DNA from 2 places in the Cronobacter turicensis genome. Region 2 is predicted to be linked to the other one. Evidence: predicted binding sites of a transcription regulator. Region 2 holds the regulator's gene; the other holds the start of a gene.
What was found. Region 2 encodes PhoB, which activates phosphate uptake and scavenging genes when phosphate is short. Its sites were predicted from a motif close to CTGTCATAAAACTGNCNNAT; they were not measured.

Region 1 (4,254 bases), 1.3 Mb from region 2:
AGACGACTACGACAGTGAATTTCGCTTTTCCGGCCAGCCTATTCCGGCGTTGCAGGGGCTGGTGGCGGACCCGCCGGTGATTTACATCGGCACCTTCAGCAAAACGCTCTATCCGGGCCTGCGTATCGGCTATGTGGTGCTGCCGCGCGCGCTGGCGCAGGAGATGAAAACCGCGCATGCTGAGCTTTATCGCGGCGGCCATTCGATTATCCAGGCAGCGCTGGCGGAGTTTATCGAGGCCGGGCATTACAGCGCACATATCCGCCGGATGCGGCTGCTGTATGGCCGCCGTCGGGCGTTTCTGACGGCGCTGATAACGCGCTATCTGGGGCCGGAGGCGCTGTCGGATTTCAGCGATAACGCCGGGCTGCATCTGGTGCTGAATCTGCCCGATGACGCGGACGACGTGGAGATTGCCCGTCTTGCCAACGCGCGCGACATTCTGGTGCGCCCGCTGTCGCGCTATTACCTGACGGAGAACCGGCGTCGCGGCCTGCTGATGGGATTCGCCTGTGTGGCGGAGGAGAAAATGGAGGGTGCGTTTAAAGCGCTGCTGACATGTATCGAGGCGGCTTACCCCGCGCTTTCGCGCCGCGCATAAAACAAAACACCCCGCTTAAGGCGGGGTGTGTCATCAGACTAACGTGACTTACGCTTCTATCGCGGCACGCAGTTTTTTCATCGCGTTTTTTTCAAGCTGACGCACGCGTTCGGCAGAGACGCCGTAGCGATTGGCCAGTTCCTGCAACGTGCTTTTATTGTCTTCATCCAGCCAACGCGCGCGAATGATCTGCTGGCTGCGCTCGTCGAGACCCTGCATGGCGTCGGTCAGTTTGTCGGCGGCGTGTTCTTCCCAGTTGTCATCTTCAATGCCATCGGCAAAGTTAGAAGATTTATCCTGAAGGAACAGCACCGGAGCCATCGGCTGGCTGTCACCCGCGTCGTCATCCGGGGACATGTCAAAAGTCATGTCCTGCGCGGCCATACGTGATTCCATTTCACGCACATCTTTGCTGGAAACGCCCAGCTCGCGGGCCACCATTTCCACTTCATCCTGGTTAAACCAGCCCAGACGCTGCTTGGTTTTACGCAGGTTAAAGAACAGCTTACGCTGCGCTTTGGTGGTGGCGACTTTCACGATGCGCCAGTTACGCAGCACATATTCGTGAATTTCAGCTTTGATCCAGTGCACGGCGAAGGAAACCAGACGCACGCCCACTTCCGGGTTGAAGCGACGTACCGCTTTCATCAGGCCGATATTGCCTTCCTGGATCAGGTCCGCCTGCGGCAGGCCATAGCCCGCATAGTTACGAGCGATATGAACAACAAAACGCAGGTGAGACAGGATCAGCTTTTTCGCTGCTTCCAGATCGCCCTGGTAATGCAGCTTTTCAGCCAGTGCCCGCTCTTCGTCTGCCGACAACATCGGCCAGGCGTTGGCCGCCCGGATATAGGAATCCAGGTTACCGACCGGGGCTAAAGCTAAAGTTTGCATTTCTTTGGTCATTCAAATCCTCTCAATCGACATCGAACTGGCGTTCGTCCCTGGTCAGGCAACAAACGGGCCAGTGTGTTTGAGCAACGAGAATATCAGCCACTCTTTTATCAGACCGTGATTTTATCCACAAGTTCCCTGTAGGCTTGTGAATAAATTACGCACAAAATGTGACATTGCTATGAAAAAGCGTGGGCAGGAGAAGCAGAAGTTCATCGGTACGCATCCCCTGCTGCCGGGAACTCGTAGCAGGGGATGATTATAACAAATATTTTTTATTCGGGGGTAAAGTGACGTAAATGTTGCACGGTGGCAAGCCAGGCGGCCGCCCAACCGATCATGGAACAGACCAACAGCAGCAACAGGCACTCATCGAAAGATAACCCGCTGATTTCAAATGTAGTTCCGAACACTTTCGCGACATCCGTCACCGCGGCGGATAACCGCATCACCAGGATTTCTGACAGAATCAGTGAAAGTAATGCGCCCGTAAACCCGAGCAGCGCGCCGCCGTAAAGGAACGGTCGCAGGATGAAACCATCCGTCGCGCCAATGAGTTTCTGCACGTTGATGGTGTCGCGGCGCGCGAAAATGCTCAGGCGCACGCTGTTGCCGATAACCAGGAACACGGCCGCCACCATCAGCACGCCAATCATCGCCGCCACGCGCCCGACCAGCCCGGTGAGCGCCGAAAGCCGCGCGAACCAGCTGTCATCCATACGCACTTCGTCAACGCCCTGAAGTTTCGCCACGCGGTCGCGCAGCGTATTGAGCGCCTCGCTGCTCTGGAAATCAAGCTTCGGCTCGACCACCACCACGGCTGGCAGCGGGTTTTCTTCCAGCATATCCAGCGCGCCGCCAAAGCCCGACCAGTTGCGGAATTCACCGAGCGCCTCGTCGCGCGACAGGTAATTGACCTTCGCCACGCCCGGCTCGGCCTGAAGCTGACCCACCACCTGTTGCGCGGCGCTGTCATCAAGCGTCTTGTCGAGATAGACCGTTATCTGCGGCGACGGATAATACTGCGTCGCGGCCTCGCTGACGTTCTTATACACCATGTAGCAGACGCTCGGCAGCGTCAGCGAAATGGCAATCACCATCACCGTTAAAAACGTAGCGAGCGGTTTGCTTTTCAGATCGGCAAGCGCGCCCTGCCAGGCGTAACGCACCTGTTCATTGATGCCGCCCTGCCGCGATTTGCCTTTGACGTTGGAGCCTTTATTTCGCTTCTGCACAGGCCGTCCTGTTTCACCGGAAGAACGCTGTTTACGGAAATTATCCAGTTTGTTGCTAAAGCGCCGGATTTCATTCAGCGCATCACGTTTATTCACCAACACGGCCTCCATGCAAATGCCCTTCGCTCAGGGTGAGCACCGGGTAGCTGCGCCGTGAAATAAGCCCGGTGTCGTGCGTCGCCATTAATACGGTCACCCCGACGCGGTTAAACTCTTCGAAAAGACGCAGAATGCCTTCCGAGAGGGCGTCATCCAGGTTGCCCGTCGGTTCATCCGCCAGCAATACGGCAGGTTTATTGACCACCGCGCGGGCGATGCCCACACGCTGCTGTTCACCGCCGGAGAGCTGAATCGGGAAATTTTTCGCTTTGTCCAGCAGCCCCACTTTATCCAGCGCCGCCGATACGCGACGGCGAATATCTTCGCCGCTGGCGCCCGCGATGATCAGCGGGATCGCCACATTATCGTAGACCGTTCTGTCCATCAGCAGATGGTGATCCTGGAAAATCATGCCGATCTGACGACGCAGAAACGGCACTTCGCGGTTTTTCAGGCGGCTGATATCGTGACCGCCGAACCAGATTTTCCCGGCGCTCGGCCGTTCGATACCGCAAATCAGCTTCAGCAGCGTACTCTTACCGGCGCCGGAGTGGCCGGTAAGAAATGACATCTCGCCAGGGCGCAGGTGGAAAGTCACCCCCTGCAGCGCTTGTCTCCCACCGAGATAGGCTTTGCTGACATGTTCAAAGCGAATCATGGTTAATCCTCTCGGGCAAAAAGTGCCTCAATAAAGTCGCCCGCGTTAAACGGACGCAAATCTTCAATACGTTCGCCCACACCAATGTAGCGAATCGGAATGCCAAACTGATCGGCCACCGAGAAGATCACGCCGCCTTTCGCGGTGCCATCCAGCTTGGTGAGCGTAATGCCAGTGAGCCCTACCGCCTCGTGGAACAGCTTCGCCTGGCTGACGGCGTTCTGCCCGGTGCTGGCGTCGATAGTCAGCATCACTTCATGCGGCGCGTTCTCGTCGAGCTTTTTCATCACGCGAACGATTTTTTTCAGCTCTTCCATCAGGTGCGATTTATTCTGCAAACGCCCGGCGGTATCGGCAATCAGCACGTCCACGCCGCGCGCTTTCGCCGCCTGGATGGCGTCGAAAATGACGGAGGCGGAATCCGCGCCGGTATGCTGCGCGATAACCGGAATGTTATTGCGTTGGCCCCAGACCTGGAGCTGCTCAACCGCGGCTGCGCGGAAGGTATCGCCCGCCGCCAGCATCACCGATTTACCCTGCTGCTCGAACTGACGCGCCAGCTTGCCGATGGTGGTGGTTTTACCCACGCCGTTGACGCCGACCATCAGGATAACAAACGGCGTATTTCCTTCGACACTCAGCGGCTCGTCCACTTTAGCGAGGATATCGCCCATCTCTTCTTTAAGAAGGCCGTAGAGCGCCTCGGCATCGCGCAACTGCTTACGGCTCGCGCCTTCGGTGAGGTTGGCGATGATTTTACGGGTGGT
Region 2 (4,254 bases):
CGCAGGCGGCTCGCGTCAGGCGTCAGCGCCTGGTACGCCTCAACGGCCGGGTGCTCGGTCGCGCCGCAGAGCGGGCAGGGGCTGCCGGGTTGCAGTCGCGCGCGCTCTTCAACGAGGCTCGCGATGCGTTGCTCCAGCTCGCAGACTGCTTTCGCGCGGGTGACCTCGTCCTGTTTGGTTTTGTAATCCTGACGCTTTTGCGCCAGCTGTTGTTCGGCGAGCTGAATTTGCGTTTGCAGGGCGCTGGTCGTCTCCTGCAGGCGCGCTTTACGGCGCGTCAGCGGCGCGAAAGTTGACTGAAGCGTCGAAAGCTTCTGACGCAGCGGCCGCTGGTCGTTAAGCTGCGCCAGCGCCTGAGCGGCGTCATCCGGCGAGAGCGCCAGCCCGGCATCCGGCAGCGCGTCGCGCTTGCGGCGAGTGGCGTCGAGCGTCTCGTTCAGCGCGCGCAGCTGCGCGCGATCGCGCTTTTGTTGCGCCAGCACCGCGCGCCAGCCCGCGAGCTCGCTGCTCCACAGGCGGTAGCGGTCGTGCTCCGCAAGCCAGCGGCCCAGTTCGCCGAGCTCGTGCGTCTGGGCTTGCGCCTGTTGCGCGGCGGCCTGGCGGATCTCCCGGCGGCGCTGCTGGCTTTCCTGTAAGCGAACGCTTACTTCTTCATGCTTGCGACCAGTGGCGGCAAGGGCGGTTTCCAGCTCCTGACTACGCAGCCAGGCCGGGCGCAGTTTTTCCGCCGGTAGCGCCGTTTCAAGACGCGCCAGCTGCGGCGCGGCGGCCAGTAGTGCCTGATCTGCCGCCGCCGCCGCATGGCCCGCCGCGTCCTGGGCGCTGGCAAGCGCCGTGCGCTGCGTCAGCCACAGGTGTTCTTGCTGTAACTGGCGCTGGCGGGCGAGCAGCGTTTTTTCATCGTCAGTGAGCGCCTGCAAACCTGTGGTTAAGCTTTCGCGCTGCGCATCGTCCAGCAGCCGCACGCCCTGCGCCTGGGATTCGAGCTTCTCAAGCTGGCTACGCGCCTCTTTATGCTGTTCGAAAATACGCGCCGAGACCTGGCCGTAGATTTCAGTGCCGGTCAGCTCTTCCAGCAGTTCGGCGCGCGCTTTGGCCTCGGCATTGAGAAAGGCGGCGAACTGCCCCTGCGAGAGCATCATGGAGCGGGTGAAACGGTCGTAATCCAGACCCGTCAGCGCGGCTATTCTGTCGAGTTTATCTTTAATTTTATCGGCGACGATTTTGCCGTCTTCGCAGCGCGCCAGCTCCACGCGCGGCGCCTGCAGATTGCCGTCCGGCAGGCCCCGCGCGCGGCTCTGGCTCCAGAACGCGCGCCAGGCGACGCCTTTTACTTCAAACTCCACTTCTGCCAGGCATTCGGCGGTATCGCGCGTCATCAGGTCATTCTGGCTTTGCGACAGCGCGTTCAGGCGCGGCGTGCGGTGGTAGAGCGCAAGGCAGATGGCGTCAAGCAGCGTGGTTTTACCCGCGCCGGTCGGCCCGGTGATGGCGAACAGCCCGTTGCTCGCGAACGGCTCGGCGGTGAAGTCGATTTTCCATTCGCCTTTCAGCGAGTTCAGGTTTTTCAGCCGCAGGGTTAAGATTTTCATGCTTCGTCCTCCTCGTGCAGGCTTTCCAGCGTGCGGGCGAAGAGCGTGCGCAACTGCGCTTTCTCCGGCTCCTCCAGGGCTTCCAGCTCCAGGCGGCGTTCAAACACCTCCTCCACCCCCAGCTCGCTGAGCGTTTCGGTGCTGAGCGAGCCAAGCGCGCGCTCGCGCATTTCACGGCTGCGGCGCAGCAGAACGACTTCCACCGGCAGGCTTTCGGTCAGCTGGCTTATCTGGCGGTGCATATCATGCAGAAATTCGCCGGTGTCGATTTCGATATCGAGCCACACTCTGGGCTCGTCCGGCGCATCGCGCCACTGTTCGAGCTGCGCGGTGATAGACTCCAGGCTGCCTTTCAGTACCGCCAGCGGCTGGCTGACCGGCACCGGCAGGGCCGTGACGTCGCGCAGTTTGCCGTCGGCGAACTCCACCAGATAAACGCTTTTCTCTTTACCGGTTTCATCAAAGCTCAGCGCAATCGGCGAGCCGCTGTAGCGGATATGCTCGCAGCCCGCGACTTTCTGGGCGCGGTGAATATGCCCCAGCGCGATATAATCGGCGGGCGGAAAGCGGTCCGCCGGAAAGGCGTCGAGCGTGCCTATATAGATGTCGCGCACCGCGTCGCTTTTGGTGACGCCCACGGTGGTAAGATGGCCGGTCGCGATAATCGGCAGATTACGCTCGCCGCGAAGCTGGCAGGCGGCCTCATAGCTTTGCTGATAGTGCTGGCTGATGGCCTCCAGCAACTGCTGCTGTTTTTCCCGGCCCGACTGCCCGCTGAGGCTTCGCAGCACGTCGCGCGGGCGTAAAAACGGCACCGGGCAGAGCACCGCGCCCGGCTCGCCGTCGCGGCGGTATAATAACGTGGCCTGGCTTTCCGGCGTGAGCTGCGCGCTGGCGATGACCTGCGTGTTCAGGCAGGCCAGCAGCTCGCGGGATTCATTGAGCGTCGCCACCGAATCATGGTTGCCGCCAAGCACGATAAGCGGGCAGTTTGCCGCCTGAAGTTTGACGACAAAGCGGTTATAGAGCTCGCGCGCATAGCTGGGCGGCGCGCCGGTATCAAAGATGTCGCCTGCGACAATAATCGCATCTACCTGATGCGCCATTGCCGCCTCCAGCAGCCAGTCGAGAAAGGCTTCATGTTCGGCGGCGCGGCTTTTGGCGTAAAAATTTTGACCAAGATGCCAGTCTGAGGTATGCAGAATACGCATGGGATGCCCTGTGGCGAAAAAGCGAGAAGGGGATTATAAACATCCAGTACGGCGGGTGTCCTGTTTCGTCGCGCCGCCGGGTTTTACCGCACGCGCTGACAGGTCATCTTACGGTCATCTTTTTCATAAATCTGTCATAAATCTGACGCATAATGGCGCCGCATTACATACTGTTTACTTTATTTAACAGGGCGAATCATGGCGAGACGTATTCTGGTCGTTGAAGATGAAGCACCTATCCGCGAGATGGTGTGTTTCGTACTGGAGCAAAATGGCTTCCAGCCGGTGGAAGCGGAAGATTATGACAGTGCGGTGAATCAACTCAATGAGCCCTGGCCCGATCTGATTCTGCTGGACTGGATGCTGCCCGGCGGATCGGGGATCCAGTTTATTAAGCATATCAAACGCGAAGCGCTGACCCGCGAGATCCCGGTGGTGATGCTGACCGCGCGCGGTGAAGAAGAAGATCGCGTGCGTGGGCTGGAAACGGGCGCCGACGATTACATTACCAAACCGTTCTCCCCGAAAGAGCTGGTGGCGCGTATTAAAGCAGTCATGCGCCGTATCTCGCCGATGGCGGTGGATGAAGTCATCGAAATGCAGGGCTTAAGCCTCGATCCGTCATCGCACCGCGTGATGACCGGCGAAAATCCCCTCGATATGGGGCCGACCGAATTCAAGCTGTTACATTTCTTTATGACGCACCCGGAGCGCGTTTACAGCCGTGAACAGCTGCTGAACCACGTCTGGGGCACCAATGTGTATGTGGAAGATCGTACCGTGGATGTGCATATCCGCCGCCTGCGCAAGGCGCTGGAACACAGCGGTCATGACAGAATGGTACAAACGGTGCGCGGTACGGGTTATCGGTTCTCAACCCGTTTTTAAACCCAAAACAGGAGTGTGACGCGTGCTGGAACGGCTGTCATGGAAAAGACTGGTGCTGGAGCTGTTGCTGTGCTGTATTCCGGCGCTGGTGCTCGGGGCGATATTCGGCTATCTGGCATGGTTTTTACTGGCGGCGGTAACCGGATTGCTGGTCTGGCATTTCTGGAATCTGCTGCGGCTCTCCTGGTGGCTGTGGGTGGATCGCAGCATGACGCCGCCGCCCGGCAGCGGCAGCTGGGAACCCTTGCTCTACGGCCTGCACCAGATGCAGTTGCGCAATAAAAAACGCCGTCGCGAACTGGGTAATCTTATCAAACGCTTTCGCAGCGGCGCGGAATCCCTGCCGGACGCCGTGGTGCTGACCACGGAAGAAGGCGTTATCTTCTGGTGCAACGGCCTTGCGCAACAGCTTCTCGGCCTGCGCTGGCCCGACGATAACGGCCAGAACATCTTAAACCTGCTGCGCTATCCGGAATTCACCAGCTATCTGCGCGGCCAGGAGTTCAACCGGCCATTGCATCTGGTGCTCAATAACGGGCGTCATCTTGAGTTTCGCGTCATGC

Region 1: a site for PhoB is predicted at 1,664-1,683, ahead of rpoH (RNA polymerase sigma factor RpoH). Genes of this name have one in related genera too.

What each region holds. Positions count from the first base shown of each region.
Region 1 covers NZ_CP165997.1:241,775-246,028, reverse strand. The annotation lists gene AB8W27_RS01150 (PLP-dependent aminotransferase family protein) at 1-601, shown strand, start outside; gene rpoH (RNA polymerase sigma factor RpoH) at 650-1,507, opposite strand; gene ftsX (permease-like cell division protein FtsX) at 1,771-2,826, opposite strand; gene ftsE (cell division ATP-binding protein FtsE) at 2,819-3,487, opposite strand; gene ftsY (signal recognition particle-docking protein FtsY) at 3,490-4,254, opposite strand, start outside.
Region 2 covers NZ_CP165997.1:3,319,685-3,323,938, reverse strand. The annotation lists gene sbcC (exonuclease subunit SbcC) at 1-1,592, opposite strand, end outside; gene sbcD (exonuclease subunit SbcD) at 1,589-2,803, opposite strand; gene phoB (phosphate response regulator transcription factor PhoB) at 3,002-3,691, shown strand; gene phoR (phosphate regulon sensor histidine kinase PhoR) at 3,714-4,254, shown strand, end outside.